Linked DNA regions of Alloacidobacterium dinghuense. Each later gene encodes a partner of the first gene's protein in a complex. Links are inferred from orthologs where the notes say so. Each region holds a gene or a part of one and is shown on either strand. Other genes may lie near its edges. The genes, in order: trxB and trxA.

Region 1 (10,346 bases):
TCAGCCACGGACTGGACAACGGCTCAGGCCTCGAAAGCTCCGGCTTTAACGGCGCGACCGTCAATACATTTCCCGGCTTCCAGTACCTCGCCTATGGCGATTCGGACTACGATGCACGTCATCGTTTCGTAGCTTCTTACGACTACGAAATCCCGATCTTCGCAAGTTGGAAGAACAACCTGATCGCGCGCGAAGCGCTCAGTGGATGGCACTTGACCGGAGTCACAGCTCTGCAAACCGGATTCCCCGTCACCATCACCAACTCCGGCACGTTCAATTCGCTGTATTGCGATCAGTACACCTATTATTCGTGCCCGGATAACGTGGAAACCTCCACCTTCAGCGTCAAGTCGCTCGATGTCCGCAAGACGGGCAATTGGTTCGACAACTCAATCTTTTCCCAGGAGCCCGTAGGCGCCTTCGGCAATGCGAAGCGCAACTTCTTCCATGGCCCCGGCTTCAACTACACCAACCTGGAGCTGGCAAAGAACTTCCCGCTCGGTGCTGAAGGTCAGCGCTACATCCAGTTGCGTCTTGAATCCTTCAACGCCTTCAATCACGCCAACTTCTCCAACCCTGACGCAAACTTCACCGACGGCGCGCAGTTCGGTGCTGTCCAGTCCGTTGTTGGAGCCAGCACCGCTGACGTAAACGCCGATCCGCAACCTGGACGCGCCGTGCAGTTGGCCGCGAAATTCTACTTTTGATCCAATCAGAAATTTCTGGTATCGGGCACCCTTTCACGGGTGCCCATCTTTTTGGTGCAGCCTTCAATGACGAATCCTGCACAGCCAGCCGCATCTCCGCCCGATACGGCCGCGCGCTTCTGCCGTCTACCGAATTCCATAGGGATATTTGCTGATTGTTAAATATCCGACCTCAAATCATTGACTGGATGAATATGTAGTCTTTCGATAAATGTATGAATTCTATGTATTTACCACTTGACTATCAAAAGCCGTCCGTTCGGCACTCAAATTGCCTGTGATGGGTCTGGTTTCACACTTCAATTCTGCTGGATCGGTTTTATCGGGGAGGCTGAATATGCCAAGAGCGACCAAATCTTTGCCTTTGTTATTTCTTCTGCTGTTAATGGCGGGTACTTCCTTGATCGCGCAAACGAGCAAGGGAACACTTGCTGGCGTTGTCCGCGATGCAAGCGGCGCCGTCGTGGCGAACGCAACAGTTACCATCGAGAGCCAGTTGACGGGTGAAGTTCGCACCGCCCAAACAAATGGGGGCGGAGAATACCGGCTCGATGCAATCAATCCCAGCTTGTACACCATCAACACCTCTGCTCAGGGATTTGCCGCGAATCAAATTAAAGACGTAGAAGTGACCCCCTCAGTGGTAACCTCGCGCGACATCATGTTGAGTGTTGGCACGGTCACCGGGACTGTCACCGTTCAGGGCACGACGAACGGCATCAACCTTGAAAACGGACAGCTTTCAGGCACGATTGACACCAGCGATCTGAAAACGCTGCCGATCTTCTCCCTGAATCCAATTGAGCTCGCCACAACCATCCCCGGCGTTCAATATGTCAACCCCATGCTGAACCTCCAAGGCGCTGGCGGCAATTACGAGCAGATTGAAGTGAACGGTTCGCGTCCGCGCGCCAACAACTTCATGATGGACAGCCAGGACATCAATGACGTGAGTCTTGGCGGCCAGGCATTTCAGCCGCAGATTCCCGACATCTTTCAATCCGTCACGGTGCTGACGAATTCTCCGGCGGCTGAGTATGGACGCGCAGGTGGCGCCGTTGTCAACCTGGTGACGAAATCCGGCACCAATCAGTTCCATGGCTCAGCGTTTGAGCTGTATTCCGGATCGGGGCTCAATTCAGTCGATGGCCAGACCCGCCTGATCACGCCCAAGAGTTCTGCCAACAAGGCGCGGTATGACGAGCACCAGTTTGGATTCACCGGAGGTGGCCCCGTATGGAGAAACAAGCTGTTTCTCTTCGGAGCTTCGCAGTGGACCCGCTTCTATGGCAATTCAAACTCATCCCCGATTGAACTGCCCGACCAGAACGGCTACAACGTGCTGACTTCCATTGGCGGACCCAATGTAGCGCTTCTGCAGGGTCTGCTCAACAGCGGCACATACCTGAATCAGTACAACTTCGTCGGCGCGACAGCGCCAATCAATGTCGGCCAGCCCACCACCGGCGCTTCTGGCGCCTGCCCTGCAAGCGGCTGCGTCGTTACCACCGGCCTGTTCGAGCGTCCCCCCGTTCCTCAGCAGGAGCCTGATCTGCAATACATCATTCGCGGCGACTACACTCCGAATCAGAAGGATTCATTTGCCGTCCGCTTCCTGCGCGACAATGCAACCTTTACTCCGGATCTTGGTCTGAACACTTCCGGCTTGCCCGGCTTCGATGGAGAGGTCGGAGGGCCGTCATATCTCAGCTATGTGAACTGGACGCATGTTTTCAGCCCGCGTCTTCTCAACGAATTCCGCGCCTCTATGACGCGCATCGATTTTCTCTTCCAGGCCACGCCCGAGACGAACGCGAATCCGCTGGCAAAGAACTATTCTCTTGAGTTCCAGGACGCGTACAACGGTGGAAGCACTCCGTCCTTTCCAGTTCTAGGCATCTCCCAGAACATTCCTCAGGGTCGTCTGGAAAACTTCTATCAGTTTCAGGACACAGTAAGCTGGAACATCGGCAGACAGTCCATTCGCATGGGAGCCGACATCGGCCGCATCCTGGAAACCGATCTGGTGGCTCAGGAAGCGCTGGGGCAGTTGACAGTCACGAGCAGCGCGGGCTTCACGGGCATGGGCAATTACCTGAATGACAATCTGGGCAAGGGCGGCACAGCCACGCGGACGTTTGGCCCCACACGCTTCGATCCACATATCTGGCGTTCAGCCGGCTTTGTTCAGGATGACGTCAAAGTGATGCCCGATCTCACCCTGAATCTCGGCCTTCGCTATGACTACATCACAGATCCAAGCAACTCCTTGCCATATCCGGGAATTGATGTAGAGGATCCCTTCGCGCCAATTACGAACGTTTACAAGGTCAATACCGGCAACTTGAACTTTGGGCCGCGTTTCGGCTTTGCTTATGCTCCCAGCGGAGGTGGCTGGCTGGGCAGCGGCAAGACTGTCGTGCACGGCGGCGCCGGTATCTTCTACGATACGGACTTCAGCAACATTCCGGTCAATTCCGCTCAGTCTTCGCCCAACGCCGTATCGACAACCTTGATTTCGCAAGATCCGACTGGCTTGGGCAACGCTCTCAGCTTGGTTCCATCCATTACGCCCGCTCCGATCAGCCCGTTCTCAAGTGTGTTGAGCGTCGATAAGAACCTGGTCAATCCGCGCGTATACCAGTGGAACCTGGGAATTGAACGTGCCCTGCCGGCGGACCTGAAGTTTACCTTCAACTACGTCGGCACCCGCGGACGTAAGCTGTATGCCAATCAGCAATACAACTACTTCGACTTCAACACCGGCGAACGGCTGAACCCCGATCGTGGCGCCGTGAATGCACGCGGAAACACCGCCGCTTCGGAATACGACAGCCTCCAGGCAGAGTTGTCGCGGAGGTTCTCGCACGGCCTCACTTTCCGCGCCGCATATACCTACGGTAAGAACCTGGACAACGGTTCCGAAGTCTTCACCCTCTTCAACAGCAGCACTTCGTACAGCGCGAACCTCGCTCCAGGTGGTCGCCGTCAGGACTGGGGCGCTTCCGCCTTTGATTTTCCGCAGTTCTTTTCCGTCGCCTACACTTGGGCGCCGCTCGGCATCCGGTCTGACAACCATACAACAGACATGCTGTTAAGCGGCCTTACCCGGCATTGGTCATTCTCTGGAGTCACGCAACTGCAGGCCGGGCCGCCCAGCACCTTCACTCTTCCCGGCGTCGACACGAACGGCGATGGCAGTGCTACCAACGATCGGCCTATCATTGGAAGCGTTCATGCTCCCATCAACACCGCAGGGATTGACGGTTTCTACATTGGAGGAACTCCGGGTGTCTATTACGACTATGGACAATTCAATTCAACCGGCAATGTGGTTGTCGTAAGCCCAAGCCAGGTCCATTGGCTGATTCCATACGGGCCGCAATTCATGCCCCTTGAGGTCGGTCGCAACAGCTTCCGCAACCCCGGAACAACCATCTGGAACGTGGCTGCCGAGAAGGACATTCCGGCTCCATGGACCCACCTTGAGAGCGCAACATTCCAGCTTCGGGCAGAAGTGCAGAACATCGGCAATCACAACGATGTTGGAGTTCTTGACACCAGCCTGCTGGACATCGGAACCACGAGCTTCATGAATACTACGAATGCTCGCGCCACCACCAACCGGAACTTGCGCTTCTGGCTGAAGTTCAGCTTCTGATTCCCAGTTCAGCTTAATAGTTCAGTGGATTTAAAAAGGGCGCTCAGTGAGAGCGCCCTTTCTTTTTTGATATTCACTTTGCACCGGCACGACTGCGCCAAGGCTAGAAGAAGTACAGCCTCAGTGCCCGTGCTCTTCCAGATATTTCTCCACCTCAAGCGCCGCCATGCAGCCGGTTCCTGCAGCAGTAATCGCCTGGCGATAGCGCCGGTCCTGTACATCGCCGCAGGCATACACACCGGGAACACGGGTCAAGACGTTGTCATGCGTCTTAACATACCCATCCTCGTCGAGGTCGATCTGCCCGTCGAACATCTTCGCATTCGGAATGTGCCCGATGCCGAGAAAGAGCCCGCTGATATTCAGAACCGACTCTGCGCCGGTAACCGTGTCGCGAGTGCGCACCCCGCTCACTTCCTTCTGTTCGACGCCGAGAACTTCCTCGATCACCGTGTTCGCGCGGAACTCAATCTTCGGGTGAGCAATCGCGCGATCCAGCATAATTTTCGAAGCGCGGAACTGATTGCGCCGGTGCAGCAGGCTGACCTTGGTCGCAAACCGAGTGAGAAAGAGAGCCTCTTCCATCGCCGAATCGCCGCCGCCGACCACCGCAATTTCCTTGCCGCTAAAGAAGAAGCCGTCACAGGTCGCGCAGGAGCTGACGCCGTGCCCGATCAGAGCCTGCTCTGAAGGAAGCCCAAGCCACCGCGCCGAAGCGCCGCTGGCAATAATCAGCGTGCGCGTATGAATCGTCTCGTTGCCAACCTTCAGCGTAAACGGCCGCTTCAACAGATCGGCGGACGCCAGATGGCCCATGCGGAACTCCGCGCCAAAGCGCGCCGCCTGCAGCTTCATATTCTCGATCAACTGCGGTCCCTGAATGCCCTCCGGCCAGCCGGGAAAGTTTTCGACAAGAGTCGTAATCGAAAGCTGGCCGCCCGGTTCATGGCCTTCCAGCAGTAGAGGCTTCAGGTTGGCGCGTGCGGTGTAAATGGCGGCGGTAAGCCCGGCGCAGCCGGAGCCAAGAATAACGGTATCGCGTATCGAATCGGACATAATTACAGTGAAACCTTGATTGTACCTTTTGAGGCTGAATTGGTAGATGTTTCACCCCGCGAAAAGATGCGGACCACCCAGGACACGCATGCGGGCAGGCTCTAAGATAGCGTCATGGCAAATCTGACTTTGGTTTATGGCTTACGGCTCCTGCCCGCCGATGAAATCGCGGAAGTTGGCGAGGCGCCCATTCAACTCAAGAATGGAAATGCAGCGCGCGTCACCATGCACATCCTCGAAGGTTCGCGGGAGCAGATCGAGGCGCAGCTTCGGCAAAGCATCGACGCCTTCTTCGATTTCTTTCCCGAGATCTGACGCAGCATCCAGCTTTGTCAAGAGGCAATCACCGAGCGATTCCCATTTCCGAACGCTGTGATTGCGTCCGTTCCGAAGTAAAACCGGCAGCAACACAGAGCAGCGCTTTGACCCTAAAGTCTGCGGGTTCCGTGGCCGAATGGAGACATGTTCTCCCCCAGCCGCAAGTTCTCCGTCGTGGCCGCTACGCTGATCTTCACGCACCTCGCCTTCGCCGGTGGCCCGCGCTGGGTCGCCGGCTCCAGCTACTTCAATGCATCGGTCAAAGGCCAGCCCGTCCACTGGAAGAACGGAGCCATCTCCTACTATCTCGATCAGGGAGCGCTCACACCACTGGCTTTCCATTCGCTGATGACTTCCTTGGTCGCCCAGTCCGCCAGCGTGTGGAACAACGTGCCGACGGCAGCGGTAAGCATCACCAATGGAGGCAGTCTCAACGAAGACGTCAGCGGCGCCAACGTATCAGCCGGACCGAACGGCATCACCATGCCCGCCGACATTCAGCCGACCGCCACATCCAAGCCGCTCGGAATCGTCTACGATGCCGACGGATCGGTCATCAACGCCTTCTTCGGAGCTGGCGCCAGCGCCGCTGATGATTGCCGCGACAATGGCGTGATGACCATCATCGACAACGTCGCAACCGACGGCACAATCCAGCATGCGCTCATGATTCTGAATGGCCTCTGTGCAGGAAACAACGCTCAACTCTCCGTCATGCAATATCAAATGGTGCGCGCGTTTGGCCGCATCCTCGGCCTCGACTGGTCGCAGGCAAATGAGTCGATGTTCGTCGGCGACCAGATCACAGCCGACGGCCTCGCCGGATGGCCCATCATGCATCCCGTCGAATACGTCTGCAGCATCAACGGCATCCCCTGCACACCCAACGGCATGGCCTTGCGCTACGACGACATCGCAGCCGTCAATCGCATGTACCCAATCACGACGGCCAACCAGAGCAGCTTCCCGGGCAAGAAGCTGACCGCAGCAGCAACCATCTCGGTGAAGGGAACCATTCACTTCAGGAACGGCCAAGGCATGCAAGGTGTGAACGTAGTACTGCGCCCGCTGAAACAGGGAACAAACACGCCCGACATTCGCTACACCGTCGCAGCCGTGAGTGGCTCAATCTTTCAGGGAGCGCAGCCAAATCCGGTCAACGGTTCGAGTGACAACCAGGGCAATCCCTTCAACAAATACGGCAGCGACGATCAGGCCGAAGAAGGTTGGTTCGATCTGAGTGGCGTTCCACTGCCCATCGGCACAACTATTGCTGACTACCAACTCACCTTTGAGTCGTTGAATCCGCTGTATGCGCTGGGCTATTCCGTCGGCCCTTATACGCAAGGACAGGTGAGCCCGTCCGGCGCCATGCCCGTGATCACTCTGAACGGCATGACCGCGGGCCTCAGCATCACGCAGGACGTCGTGATTCAGGACTCCGCCGACGAGTCCTACAGTATCAACGACGGCAATCAATCGGAACCTGCTCCCACCCCGCCGAGCGGCGAGTGGACAGGAAGAATCACCGGCTACGGGCACACCGGATGGTTCACCTGGCCCGTGCGTCCGAATCGCGAACTCACCATCGAAACCGTAGCCCTCGACGAGAGCGGCCATCCCAGCTTAAACAAAGCCAGGCCCGTGCTCGGCGCGTGGAGCGGCACTGACGCCAACGGCACTCTGCCCGTCAGCAGCACCGCGCAACCCTTCAACGGTGACCAGGCAGGACTGACAACGCTATCTGTCGCCACCGTGGCGCGAGGTTCGCTCACTCTCGGCGTCGCCGACAGCCGTGGCGATGGGCGCCCCGACTATCTCTATCACGGTCGCTTGCTCTACGCCGACAGCGTCATGCCGACACGCATCTCCTTGAATGGCGGCCCGATTACGATTCGTGGCATCGGCTTCCGGCCCAATTCCGTTGTGACGGTGAATGGAATCTCAGCCGCCGTTACCAGCGTCACACCCACCGAGATCACCGCCATCGCTCCACCCGCGAATGGAGCTAAGGGAGTCGTGCTCCTGACCGTGAGCGACCCTGCAACACTCGGTGTCACCGCAATTCAGGATGGTCTCAGCTACGACGCCCTGGGAGGCGATGCACTCGGCATCGTAACCGCGCCGCTGGGAGCCGTTGCTACCGGAGTTCCAACGCCATTCACCGTCAAAGCTCTTTCTGCCGATGACAAGACTCCAGCCGCCGGAATTACTGTAACTTTCACGGTGACAGAAGGCACCGCAGCGCTTGGTTGCGGTCAATCAACCTGCTCCGTTCTCTCCGGCGGCGATGGTCTCGCGACCATGAATGTCTCCGCAAGCTCCACCACCCTTGCGCAGGTAACTGCATCCCTGAGCGACGGCGCCAGCGTGATTACGGAATTCACCGGAAGCACGCCGCCAGCAATCGCAGCCCTCACCCCAAACCTCTACATCGCCATCGGCGCAACCGCTAAATGGTCGCCCCAGGCAGAAGTCTTGAGTGGCGGTGTTCCTGTGGCCGGGCAAAGCATCAACTGGTCCGCGGCGACAGGTACATCTCCATCCACAGCAACAACAATCACGAGCGCCAATGGAGTCGTATCGCCATCACTCAACATCGGACCACTCCCGGAAGGCGCAGACGCAACCCTCTACGCCTGCCTGCCTGGAAACACGACCTGCGCAACATTCCAGATCTATAGCGTGCACCCGCAGGTAGCGCAGCTTGTTGCCGTGAGCGGTGCCGGGCAGGCACTCAGCGCAAGCGAAACACCCAACCCGGTTGTATTGCGCGTGACCGACGCCGTCGGCCATCCCATGGCAGGCGGTGTCGTCACCTTCTACGAAACACTCAGGCAGTGGACGCCGGATTGCCCCACGCAGGGAAGATGCCCATCGGCTCCCATTCTCGCCATGCAGACGGTGCAGGCAACATCCGGCGCAGATGGATCGGTAACACTCACACCACTCACCGGCAACGGAGTCCCGACACGCCTCGATGTCACCGCAGTGACCGGAAGTGTGGCCTCGCTGAACTTCGAGATCGAACAGCACCCGTAAATCTCCGCAGCGAAGTTGCGTTACCCTGAACGTGGCGCCCTCACTATTCCATTCTCAGGATTGCGTATGCGATTTTGCAGCTTTCGAAGCTGGTCCCTGTCGTGTCTTTTGTTGTGTTTGCTATTTTCATTCTGCGCCACTGCATCTGCGGAAACCCCCATCCTCGTCAAGGTTGTGGTCGTCGCAATGTACGAGCAGGGAGCCGATACCGGCGATGCTCCCGGCGAATTTCAGTTCTGGGTCGAGCGCGAGCACCTCGACAAAGTGATTCCATTTCCAGCTGGCAATCACGATCTGCGCATGAACAGCAACGGCGTTCTCGGCGTGCTCACCGGAGTCGGTACAGCCAAAGCCGCATCCACCATCATGGCCCTTGGCATCGATCCGCGATTCGATCTCACCCACGCGTACTGGATCGTCGCAGGCATCGCCGGAGGAAATCCCGCGAATACGTCGCTCGGCTCTGCAGTATGGGCGCACTGGGTCGTCGATGGCGATCTCGCCCACGAGATCGATGCGCGCGAAATTCCAGCCGATTGGCCCACAGGCTACGTTCCCCTGCGCAAGGCGACTCCATACGAGCAGCCCGTCAACACCGATCTCGGCGAGGTCTACGAATTGAACGCACCGCTGGTTGCGTGGGCCTATCAACTTACCAAAGATGTTCCGCTGCAAGACAATGCAGCAATGGCCGAAAGACGTTCCCACTTCAGTCAGCCGACAGCCAAAAAGCCTCCGTTTGTTTTCATCGGAGACGACCTCTCTTCATCCACCTTCTGGCACGGCGCAAAAATGGACGCATGGGCAAACGCCTGGGTCAGCTACTTCACCGAGGGAAAAGGAAATTTCGCGGTTACCGGCATGGAAGACACCGGCACTTTGCAGTCGCTCAAATTCCTGGCTCACGCAGGCAAAGCCGACTGGAACCGCATCCTGATTCTGCGCACCGTAAGCAACTACGATCAGCCGCCTCCTGGAATGACTGCATGGGAAAGCCTCGCAGGCGAGAAAGCCGGCAAGTATTCGGCATTTTTGCCTGCGCTTGAAAGTGCCTATGCTGTAGGTCACGTAGTAGTTGACAAACTCGTCGAAGATTGGCCGCGTGTGAAAGATCAGGTGCCCCGGAAAGAGAGCAAATAGGCCCAACTCGTAAATGGCCATCGAGGCTATCGTTTGTATCGCTTTACGCTTATGGAGCATCTTTCTTTGTAAGCTGCATTCCTGAGGAGGTGCCATGGGTACGCCCGTAAGGAACACACAAGTTAATATCCCAGCGATAGAGGCTGGACGCAGACCCCGGGTTCTGATCCTTGGCGGAGGCTTCGCCGGGCTCAACGCAGCGCTGGCGTTGGCAAAGCAACCGGTCGACGTCACCATCGTTGACCGTCGCAATCATCACACCTTCCAGCCATTGCTCTATCAGGTAGCCCTGGCCGTCCTGTCGCCCGCCGATATCGCAACACCCATCCGCAGCATTCTGCGTAAGTACAAGAATGTTGAGGTCATTATGGATGAAGTGGTCGGCTTCAACATCACCAGACGTCGCGTCTGCATGAAGAGCG
Region 2 (10,363 bases), 1.4 Mb from region 1 along the record:
CCGTGCCGGGAACACCTGTCGGGCCGGACTGCGCCCCAGAGGTCTGGTCGGACCGCTGCATCGAAAGCGTCACCACATTACTTGGGTCGTAGGTCTCATCGACTTCATCGGCAGAGGAGCTGTCATAGTCCACATTGACCGAAGCTCGGACATTTCCCACCCCGGCCACCGGCTCGAGAGTCTCGACCAGCTTGGCTGCCAGCTCCTGTTCGTGCGCGGCTGCATCTGCGCTGGCATTATGCCGGCCCAGTTGCAGCCGCCCTTCTGCATCCACCAGGGCCACATCTTCCGGATGCAGATCGTCCACGGCGCTGGCCACAAGGTTGCGAATGGCATCCGCCTGTTCGTCGCTCAAGGACCGCCGTTTCAATTTCAGGACCACCGATGCTTTGGCATCGCGCTGTTGCGAGGTATAGAGCGAATCGTGCGGCATCACCAGGTGAACCCGCGAAGATTCAACTTCAGAAAGAGTATTGATCGTATGCTCCAGTTCGCCCTCGAGAGCGCGCTGGTAATTTACCTTTTCGTCGAACTCCGATCCTATCCAGTTCGGCTTGTCGAAAAGCTCAAATCCCATGCGTCCGCTTTTTGGTCCGCCCTTGGCCGTTGTAGCAAGGCGAGCCTTATCGAGATTGGCTGCCGGGACACGCAACGATGTCCCATCGGGAGATACATCGAAGGGAATATTCGCCGCCGTCAGCTCCGACGCGATCTCGCGGGCATCGGACGGCTCAAGACCTGCATAGAGCGTCTTCCAGTCCGTGCGCGTGGCAAACCAGAGAATGCCGAGAAAACAAAGGAGCGCGAGGCCTCCGGCTCCCAGCAGCCAGAGCCGCCGCTGTCCTTCCATGCCTCGTAGTCGGGCGAGCAGTCCCTGCATCATCGCGCTTGCCCGATGCGGCAAACCCGATGGCGGCGCCGGTTGCATTTGCTGGTTCTCATCCATGCTGCGTCGTCTCGCTGTCTTGTCAGTTCGTGAATGATTAGAACTGCAGGCCCATCAGCTGCTGAAAAGCGCCTACCGCTTTATTGCGCACGGCCAGCGAGAGTTCAAACGCTGCATCCGCATCGCCGGTCGCAATCATCGCCGTATGTACATCGACGCCGCTGCCATCGAGCAATCCCTGGACGGCAGTCGAAGCCTTATCCTCCAGTTGCTGCACGTTCTGGATCGCATTCTGAAACAGGTCGGCGAAAGGAGTCTTAGGCGAGGCCGCCTGCGAAGGCGTCTGAAGATCAAAAGAATCCGGCAATGAAGCAATTGTGCTCGTCTGTGTTACAGAATTCGCCTGCATGGAATCTTCCTCCCGAAGATGTCGTATTTACGACTTCAGAATGTCGAGCGACGAATTGATCATTCCCTTCGTCGCCTGCACGGCTGAGCTGTTCAGCCCATACGCCCGCGTTGCTCCCATCAGATCAACCATCTCCGTCAACGGGTTGATATCCGGATACGACACATACCCGTCCTTATCCGCATCCGGATGCGATGGATCGAAACGTCGCAGCGTGCTGGCCGGGTCCTGCACCACCGCGGAGACTTCAACGCCGCCAATTTGCGAATCGGACTGCGCCAGCAGTTGACCGGCAAATGTATTCGGCTCGGCCGCAGCCGACGAGAAAACAACATGCTGGCGCCTGTAAGGGCCGCCCTCCGGGGTCCTCGTCGTCTCTGCGTTCGCCATATTTGCCGCAACCACTTCGGCACGGATGCGCTCTGCCTTAAGCGCCGATCCACTCACTTCCATTACCCCGAACAGGTTCATCGCTTTCTCCTGACTGTTCTCCGCTGCCTACTTGCTGTCCGCATGAATCGCATCCATGACTCGTGTCGACTCGCGTTTCAGCAATTCGACTCCGGTGCGAAACTGCAGCTGCGCCTCGGCCATATTCAAACTTTCCCGATCCATCGAGACGTTGTTGCCGTCGGGCCGCTCAACGAGGCCATCCACCAACCCCACTCGCGGAGCAGATAGGGAAAAAGGCTTTCGCGCAACGCCATTCTTCGTCTGGCCTGCAGCCAGTTCGCCGAGAGATCGCTTCATCTCCCCGGCAAAGTCGAAGCCCTGAGCCCGATAGCCGGGCGTGTCGATATTCGCCATGTTCTGAGCAGTCAACTTCAATTCCTGGCTGGATAAGTCGAGATAGCGTTCCAGCGCGTCACTCATCGGAGTTGAGATTTGCATGCATTCACCTTTCCCTGAGTTCTGCCGATGCTCAGGCCAGAGATACGATTCCGCTTCTTTCTACTGCAGAAGACGGGCCAACGGGCAGCGCGCTCGATTAGAGAACTCTTAGAAATCTCCTGCCTGCTCTCCAAACTCAATCTCCTCAGCACTGATCTCTGGCCGACTCTCGGCTAGAATCCAGGCGCGCTCCAGCATGTGTTCCAGCTCGCGCACATTTCCAGGCCAGCTGTATGCCTCGAGTTTCTGCATCGCTGCGGCGGTGATTGCCTTCGCCGGGCTCGTCTCAGCCATTGCGCCAAGAAAGTGTTGCACGAGCACAGACAGATCTTCTTTGTGCGACTGCAGGTCGGGGGTACGGATGAGAAAGACAGCAAGCCGGTAATACAAATCGGCGCGAAATGTCCCTTCGGCAGCCAGCTTTGCCAGTGAGCGGTGTGTTGCCGCCACAATGCGCACGTCCACCAGCACCGGCTCGTTGTCGCCCACACGCTGCAACTCTCCGCACTCGACAAAGCGAAGCAATTTCGCTTGCAGCGGCAGCGGCATCTCGCCGATCTCATCCAGAAACAACGTTCCGCCTTGCGCTGCCTCAATGCGTCCGACACGCCCCTGTACAGCACCAGTAAAGGCTCCGCGCGTGTGTCCGAACAGCTCAGCTTCTAACAACGCCTCCGGAATGGCTGCGCAGTTCAAGGCAACGAAAGGACGTGAAGAGCGCGCACTCAGACGATGCAGCGCTCGTGCCACTAATTCTTTGCCTGTCCCTGTCGGTCCCTGCACCAGCACCGCTGTGCGGTGTTGTGCGACGAGACGGATGCGGCGGCTCACCTCAAGCATCGCCGGATGATTCCCGATAAACTCCGGCAGCCGGCATGACGGATCTGCAAGCGTACGCCTGCCTGCGGGGATCTCGGCGTTCGTGGCAGCGTCTACACCGCGATGAGCTGACTCCGCTTTTTCCGTCGATGGCGCAGCGGTTGCTGCCCCGCCTCTTGAACTTTCTTCAGGCCATTCAATCACAGGCGCGCTATTCCAGATTGCGCCGTCCTCGTCCTGGCCACGTCGGAGCGCGTAGAGGATCTCATTCCGGCGGGGACTCCGAGCTGTCTTCGTTGCAACCGAGCCATCCACGGCTATCAAGTCGACAAGGGGATAGAGCTTTTCGAACTCCGCGACAAATTCCTGTACCTCAAGATCCGGCAACCACGAATCGAGAATGACGGCTTCGGCGGGTGCGCTATCGAGATGCGCGATCGCCTCAGCTCCGCCGGCAGCTTCGCGAACTCTCCAGTGCAATCCGGTCAGAGTCTCCTTGACCCGCTGGCGGAAGGAAAGATCCGCGCTGGCAATCACCGCCGTTCGCGCTGAGGTTGCCGATTCCCGTTTCATCACTGGAGTAAATGTCGCCATTCCTGTTTCCCTCTCTGGTTTATGCCGATATCAGGCGCGTGCGCCGATCGAATATCCCTGTCCGCGCACCGTCTTGATCAAGGGCTCAGCGCCCGTGTCTTTCAACTTGCGGCGCAGATAGTTCACGTACACATCCACCACATTGGTACTCGCCGTTGGATTCATCTCCCATACGCGCTGCAACAAATCTCCGCGCGAGATTGACCGCCCTCGCCCCAGCAGAAGGCACTCCAACAAGGCAAATTCCTTGTTCGTCAGCTGCACCGACTCTCCGGCGCGCTTCACCGTGCGATCCACACGATTCACTTCCAGATCTCTGTAACGCAGCACCAGCCCGGCCTCTCGTTTGCGGCGAATCAGAGCCCGGCAGCGGGCCCGCAGTTCCTGCAGCGAAAACGGCTTCAGCATGCAATCGTCGGCTCCAAGATCAAGGCAGCGGATCTTTGTAGCCAGTTCAGTTCGCGCTGTCAAAACCAGAATGGGGAGCTCATCGTCGACCGAGCGCGTGAATTGGAGGACCTCTGTTCCATCTTTTCGCGGGAGGTTCAGATCGAGGATCATCAAGTCGGGCGTGTCGGTGACAACCATATCGGTGGCCGCTTCTCCATCGGCAACCAGAGTCACCTGATGCCCATCGGTCTCCAGTCCTTTCTTTAGAAAGGCACCCAATGCTCGATCGTCCTCCGCAATTAACAAGCGCATGCGTGGCTCCCTCGCCGTATTCACACTGTCATCTGGAGCGCGGGTGGAACACAATCAAAGCTTGAGGGCAAAATCGTTGTGCGTTCTGAAATGAGAATGATGATGCACCGCGGTTTCAAAATGGGAGGCAGGCACAAAAATAAGCAGAACGCGCTTGACGCATGCCGGATTTCATCGAACCTGAGACGCAGATGTACCAATCGAGAAAAATTTCTCTCGGTGCGTTGAAAAAATCTTGCAATGATTCGCTTTTTATTCGCTACAATGCCGTTATGGCGGTGACTCGACGGCAAAAAGAGGTGCTGGACTTCATCTCCGGCTTTGTACAACGCAACGGCTACTCCCCTTCCTTTGAAGAGATCGCACGTGGACTCGACCTCAAATCATTGGCCACGGTACATAAGCACATTACGAACCTCCAGAACAAAGGACTGCTGCAACGCGCGCATAATCGCAGCCGCTCGATCGATGTCATGCCGGCTCGCAGCAAAACCAGGACCAGTGAGCGTTTGCCGCTCATGGGCAGAATTGCCGCCGGTTTTCCGGTTGAAGCTTCGGAAAATCCCGAAACCATTTCCCTTACCGACATCATCGGTAATCGGGATGTATTTGTGCTTCAGGTGCGCGGCGACTCCATGCGCGACGAGCACATTCTTGACGGAGATTATGTGCTCGTGGAAAGAACGCGTTCCGCCCGCGAAGGCGAGATAGTCGTAGCACTGGTGAACGGTGCGGAGACCACATTAAAGCGCTACTACATAGAAGGCTCGATGATCCGCCTGCAGCCTTCAAACCTTGAAATGGACCCGATCTTCGTGCCGGCTGCGCAGGTTGCCATTCAGGGCCGTGCCCTGGGTGTCATCAGAAAGTACGCATAAGTAAAAAGCCCGGCAATCGCCGGGCCGTCTTCAGAAACAAGTCTCCTTACTCATTCACGCGGGCAACGCTGGGTGACTCAATCACGCGGGCAATGCTGCGTGCAATCGTGTCCTTGGGGACATATCCAACAATCTGGTCAGCAACCTTTCCGCCCTTGAAGAGCAGCAGCGCAGGAATTCCACGAATCCCATAGCGCATCGGCGTGGCCTGGTTGCGATCCACGTCCATCTTCATCACTTTCAGCTTGCCGCTATACTCTGAAGCGACCTCATCAACGATCGGGGACAACGCCTTACACGGTCCGCACCATGCCGCCCAGAAATCAACCAGAACAGGCTGATCTGACTGAAGAACCTCCTGCTCAAAACTCGCATCATTTACCTCTACTACCGCCAGACCTGCCATGCTCCTCCTTCGTTACCTTGTTCCGACTCTCTGAGTCCGCGAAACCAGTTCATTAGATGATAACCGGTGCGCAAAGGTCGCAACAGCGCCATCCCACCCCAGTGGTGCGGAAAAGGCAATTTGGCGCCAAAAACTAAAGCGCCCGGACTCACGCTTTGTGAGTCACGGGCGCTAGAGCAGCCCTCCCCCAGAACTGCCCACGGTGCGAAATTAATCGTTTGCGCACTCTGTGTAAAGAAAACTTAGGTAATGCAAAAGTAACCTTGAATCATGAGTTTACCTATGTGATTCAATTCGGCACAGCGCTGGATTCAGCTGAAGTCCGCACTCGAGAATCTCGATCGGCTCGTCCTCGGTGTGTTTCCGCACAATTTCCTTTGTGGCATCGATACCAACGCCGGGCTGCAAGAGCAATAGCACGGATGGTCCTGCTCCGCTCAGCGTCACGCTCAGGATCTCGCCCTGTCCCGAAAGGGGAAGGAGTTTCTTCAGCAGGGGACAAACTTCCACCCGATAGGGTTGATGCAGCCTGTCTTCCACGGCCGTGCCGAGCAGTTCTCCATGCCCCGTGGCAAACGCGGCTGTTAGCAGAGCCACACGCTGCAGGTTGGCAACGACATCCGCCCGGCTGAAGCTCTCCGGCACCACTTTCCGGGAAAGAACGGTCGCCAGCGGTTTTTGTGGCATCACTACGAGCGCCTGCCACAGGGCGCGGGGCGTCAGCGAAATCGCCTCCACTTCGTTTCCGCGCCAGCAGGCAACGGTAAAGCCGCCGAGCCAGCAGGCCGCGGTGTTGTCCGGATGCCCTTCTAAGCGTGACGCCTCCGTCAGGATCCGCCCTCGGTCCCACCCGAGCCGACCGAAATGCGATGCCAGAGCAACGCCCGCCAACCGCGTTGCAGCCGAAGATCCGCAACCCATGCCCAGCGGAATTCCGTTGCATACTTCAAGCTCCAGGGGAACTTCGGAAACGCGCTGTTGCTGCAGCACGATCTTGTACGTGTGCAATAACAGATTGCGATCCGTTGCCCCGCAGATATCCGCGTTGCGACCGCTGGCATGTATGGAATAGTGCCTCGCCGGAGCAGCTTCGATATCAAGATACAAAGTCAGCGCGAGAGCGAGCGCGTCGAATCCAGGTCCCAGATTGGCCGAGGTCGCGGGCAGGCGCAAATAGAGCCGGTCCTTGCTCATCGAACAGCAACCCTTTCGAGTTCCCTGAGCACTTCGTCTGCTGATGCCTCAAGCTCTACCGCATTGCGCCGCGTAAGCTCGATCTCAGGGCGCAGATCCTTGATCTCGCCTTCCTTCAACAGGTCGCCGCGATGATAGGCAATCGTGTAATCCGAATCTTTCAATGTGTGACCGGTAAGCAGCAGAACGACTTTCTCGTTTGATTGCACTTTGCCCTGCTGGATCAGCTTCTTAAGTCCCGCCAGTGTCACCGCCGAAGCCGGCTCGCAACCGATGCCCTCAGCACCGATTTCAGCCTTTGCCAGCGCGATTTCTGCTTCGCTCACCTGCTCGCAATAGCCACCCGTCTGTTGAATCACGCGTACAGCTTTTTTCCACGATGCAGGATTGCCGATCCGAATCGCCGATGCGCGCGTATGCGCTTCAACAGGCTCCAACGTCTCACCGGAATTCGATAGCAGGCTGCGATACAGAGGATTCGCGCCTTCCGCCTGGATCACTGAAATCTTTGGCAGTTTCGTCACGAGCCCGAGATGCTTCATTTCCAGAAAGGCCTTGCCTAGAGCCGAGCTGTTGGCGAGATTTCCCCCGGGAACGATGAGATGGTCTGGAACCTCCCAATCGAACGTCTCAGCGATCTCAAGTGCAGGCGTCTTCTGCCCTTCGAGCCGATATGGATTCACAGAATTCAGCAGATATACCGGCGCACGCTTTACCACTTCGTTCAACACGCGCACGCAGCCATCAAAATCGGTACGCAATTGAAGAGTCAGAGCGCCATAATCCATGGCCTGCGATAGCTTGCCCCACGCAATCTTTCCTTGCGGAATCAGCACCAGACTCCGCATGCCAGCTCGCGCCGCGTAAGCGGACATCGCAGCCGAGGTGTTCCCGGTTGAAGCGCACGCGACCCAGTCGAAACCCAGCTCATGTGCCACCGAAAGGGCTGTCGTCATACCGGCGTCTTTGAATGAGCCGGTCGGGTTCATTCCCTGGTGCTTGGCAAAAACATGCTCGATACCAGTTGACTCCGCGACTCTCCGCAGTTCATAAAGCGGCGTGTTGCCTTCCCGCAGTGAGACGATATTCGCCTCGTCGTCGAGAATGTGCAACATCTCTCGAAAGCGCCAGACGCCACTCTGATCGGCTTCGGTATTGGAGCAGCAGCGTTCTTTCCACAGCCAGCGCATGGCACTCGCATTCGGCTTGCGAATCTCGGCCATGCCGGCGCTCCACGAAGGATAGACCACTTCATACAGGTCGCCGCACTCAGGGCAGCGAAAGTTCTCTTTCAACTCACGCTGTTCGATCACACGCGCACAACCGGTGCAGCGCAATAGGTGGCCAGAATTTTCCATGAATACTGTTAGCCTAGCATCTAAGCTTCGTTGACACGACACCAACAGAGCAAAGGCGCTTCCGCTGATTTCCGGATTGAGGAAGACTAGTCGACGACTGCTTGCGGCAAAGGTTCAACTGATGCGAGCTTCTTTTCCGGAGCGCAGGGCAGCGTGAACAGGAATTTGACGCCTGCGCCAAGTTCACTCTCGGCACGAATGCTTCCGCCATGCGCCATTACGATGTGCTTCACAATGGCGAGGCCAAGTCCCGTGCCACCGGACTCACGTGAGCGTGCCTTGTCTACGCGGTAGAAGCGCTCGAAGATCCGATCCAGGTGTTCGGAAGGAATGCCGGGACCGAAGTCACGCACAAAGAACTCAACCATCTGTTGGTCTTCATGCTTTCTATCAAGCAGCTTGGCGCCGACCAACACACGCTTGCCGGATTTCCCATACTTCATCGCATTCTCGATCAAGTTGCCGAAGACCTGGTTGAGCGAGTCCGCATCAGCCAGAACCAGTGCGTCGGTCGTTTCGGCGGCTTCGAGCGTCACATCGGAATCAAGCACCATGCCGGTAAGGGAGTCGATCGCATCCTCTACGATTGCCGACGCACGCATGGATTGAAGCTTCAGCTTGTAGTCCCCGGATTCCACATTTGCCAGCGCCAGCAGGTCCTCGGTCAAACGGTTCATGCGCGTGGCGTTTTTGAGGATAATCGCGAGGAACTCCCGCGCCTGCGGAGACACTTGCTCGTTTCCTTCAAGCAAGGTCTCCACATATCCGGAAATCGACGTCAACGGTGTGCGCAGCTCATGCGAAACATTGGCGATGAAGTCGCGACGCGTCTTTTCTGCCCGCTCTACGCTGGTGACATCGTGCAGCACGGCAACGGCTCCGCCTCCAGGCGTCGGCGCGGCGTTTACCTCAAAGATTCGTCCGGGCGCAACGCTGAAGGCCTTGCCGTTGAAGTTTTCACGCTGGCTCAGAGCGCCTTCGACACATGACAGGACATCCGGATCGCGCAACAGTTCGACGAGCAGCCGGCCTTCCCGTACAGCCGTAGAACAGATACGTTGCATAACGGCATTTGACCAGATCACCTGTCCCTGAGCGTTCACGGCAACAACGGCTTCTTGCATGCTATCGAGCAACGCCGTCAGTTCGCGACGGCTGGCCTCAAGCGCGTGAAAGCTTTGTTCAAGGCGGCTTGCCGTTGCGTCGAGCGCGTGAGCCACTTCCGAGAGCTCGCCAAGACTGTCTTCTTCAAGACGCGCTGAAAGATCACCCGCGGCGATCCTGTTGGCGAAGAGCACGATGCGGTCATATCGCTCCGCAACGCGACGCGCAAAAAATGCCGCCAATAAGGTGGCCGCGGCCAACGCGAGAACCGACCCGAACACCAGATCACGCGTAGCATGAGTCTGGTCGCGCATGGCATGTTCGAAAATTGGACGCAAGGAAAAGTCGAGGATTGCTGTTCCGACCAACAGCACCAGGACAAACGACACAAGTAGCTTGCTGAAGACCCTGCCTGTCAAATCTGGTCCCTGATCATTGCGCCGGAATCACTGCACGGGCCGCGGAACCTCAAAACGGTATCCGGCGCCACGCACCGTCTTCAGATATCGCGGATTTTCCGGGTCCGATTCGATTTTCTCACGGATGCGCCGCACATATACGTCCACCGAACGGGGGGTAACGAAGCGGGCATCGCCCCACACCGCATCCAGCAGGTGATCGCGGCTGAAAACGCGCCCGGGATGCCGGGCGAGGTAATCGAGCAGGCGAAATTCCGTAGCTGTGGTGGTTGTAAGTTCGCCGCGCACCTTCAGTTGCATCGCACTGGCATCAATCACCACCTCTTCAAAGCTGATGACAGATGGCGTAGCGGGACGCTCGAAGCGACGCAGCACGGCCTTAACGCGAGCCAGAAGCTCGCGGGGAGCGAAGGGCTTGGTGATGTAATCGTCGGCGCCGAGTTCGAGTCCAAGAACGCGGTCGTTTTCGCCGGCGCGGGCGGTAAGGAAAATGATTGGAACAGCGCTCAACGCAGGATGGCTGCGCAGCCGGCGGCAGACGTCAAGCCCGTCTCCCCCCGGAACCATAATGTCGAGAAGAAAAAGAGCAGGAGGCTGACGCTCGGCGTCGGTCAGTACGTTGGCGGGATTTGCATAAATGCGGGCGGCAAAACCTGCTGCTTCCAGATGATGCTGCACCAGGCGCGAAATGTCTGTGTCGTCT

The links.
Region 2: the proteins of trxB (region 1) and trxA are in contact, whole or in part, in a crystal structure (PDB 1F6M), measured with the Escherichia coli proteins. The link is inferred for Alloacidobacterium dinghuense from one-to-one orthologs.

What each region holds. Positions count from the first base shown.
Region 1 is NZ_CP060394.1:3,780,887-3,791,232, reverse strand. Bases 3,457-6,357 are described here. They hold trxB (thioredoxin-disulfide reductase), read right to left. Parts: upstream 5,425-6,357; coding sequence 4,489-5,424; downstream 3,457-4,488. Other genes in these bases: H7849_RS15565 (IPT/TIG domain-containing protein), read left to right, coding at 5,887-6,357; H7849_RS15570 (allantoinase), read left to right, coding at 5,539-5,739; H7849_RS15580 (TonB-dependent receptor), read left to right, coding at 3,457-4,368. Outside these bases: H7849_RS15585 (TonB-dependent receptor), read left to right, coding at 1-707; more of H7849_RS15580, read left to right, coding at 1,045-3,456; more of H7849_RS15565, read left to right, coding at 6,358-8,784; H7849_RS15560 (purine nucleoside permease), read left to right, coding at 8,851-9,924; H7849_RS15555 (NAD(P)/FAD-dependent oxidoreductase), read left to right, coding at 10,019-10,346.
Region 2 is NZ_CP060394.1:2,414,016-2,424,378, forward strand. The notes cover bases 3,906-6,823. They hold trxA (thioredoxin), read right to left. Parts: upstream 5,586-6,823; coding sequence 5,226-5,585; downstream 3,906-5,225. Other genes in these bases: H7849_RS09855 (response regulator transcription factor), read right to left, coding at 3,906-4,301; lexA (transcriptional repressor LexA), read left to right, coding at 4,574-5,179; thrB (homoserine kinase), read right to left, coding at 5,862-6,779; thrC (threonine synthase), read right to left, coding at 6,776-6,823. Outside these bases: flagellar basal-body MS-ring/collar protein FliF, read right to left, coding at 1-946; flagellar hook-basal body complex protein FliE, read right to left, coding at 984-1,295; flagellar basal body rod protein FlgC, read right to left, coding at 1,323-1,766; flagellar basal body rod protein FlgB, read right to left, coding at 1,794-2,186; H7849_RS09850 (sigma-54-dependent transcriptional regulator), read right to left, coding at 2,295-3,599; more of H7849_RS09855, read right to left, coding at 3,630-3,905; more of thrC, read right to left, coding at 6,824-8,137; H7849_RS09880 (sensor histidine kinase), read right to left, coding at 8,224-9,630; H7849_RS09885 (winged helix-turn-helix domain-containing protein), read right to left, coding at 9,688-10,363. UniProt on the Escherichia coli protein: Participates in various redox reactions through the reversible oxidation of its active center dithiol to a disulfide and catalyzes dithiol-disulfide exchange reactions.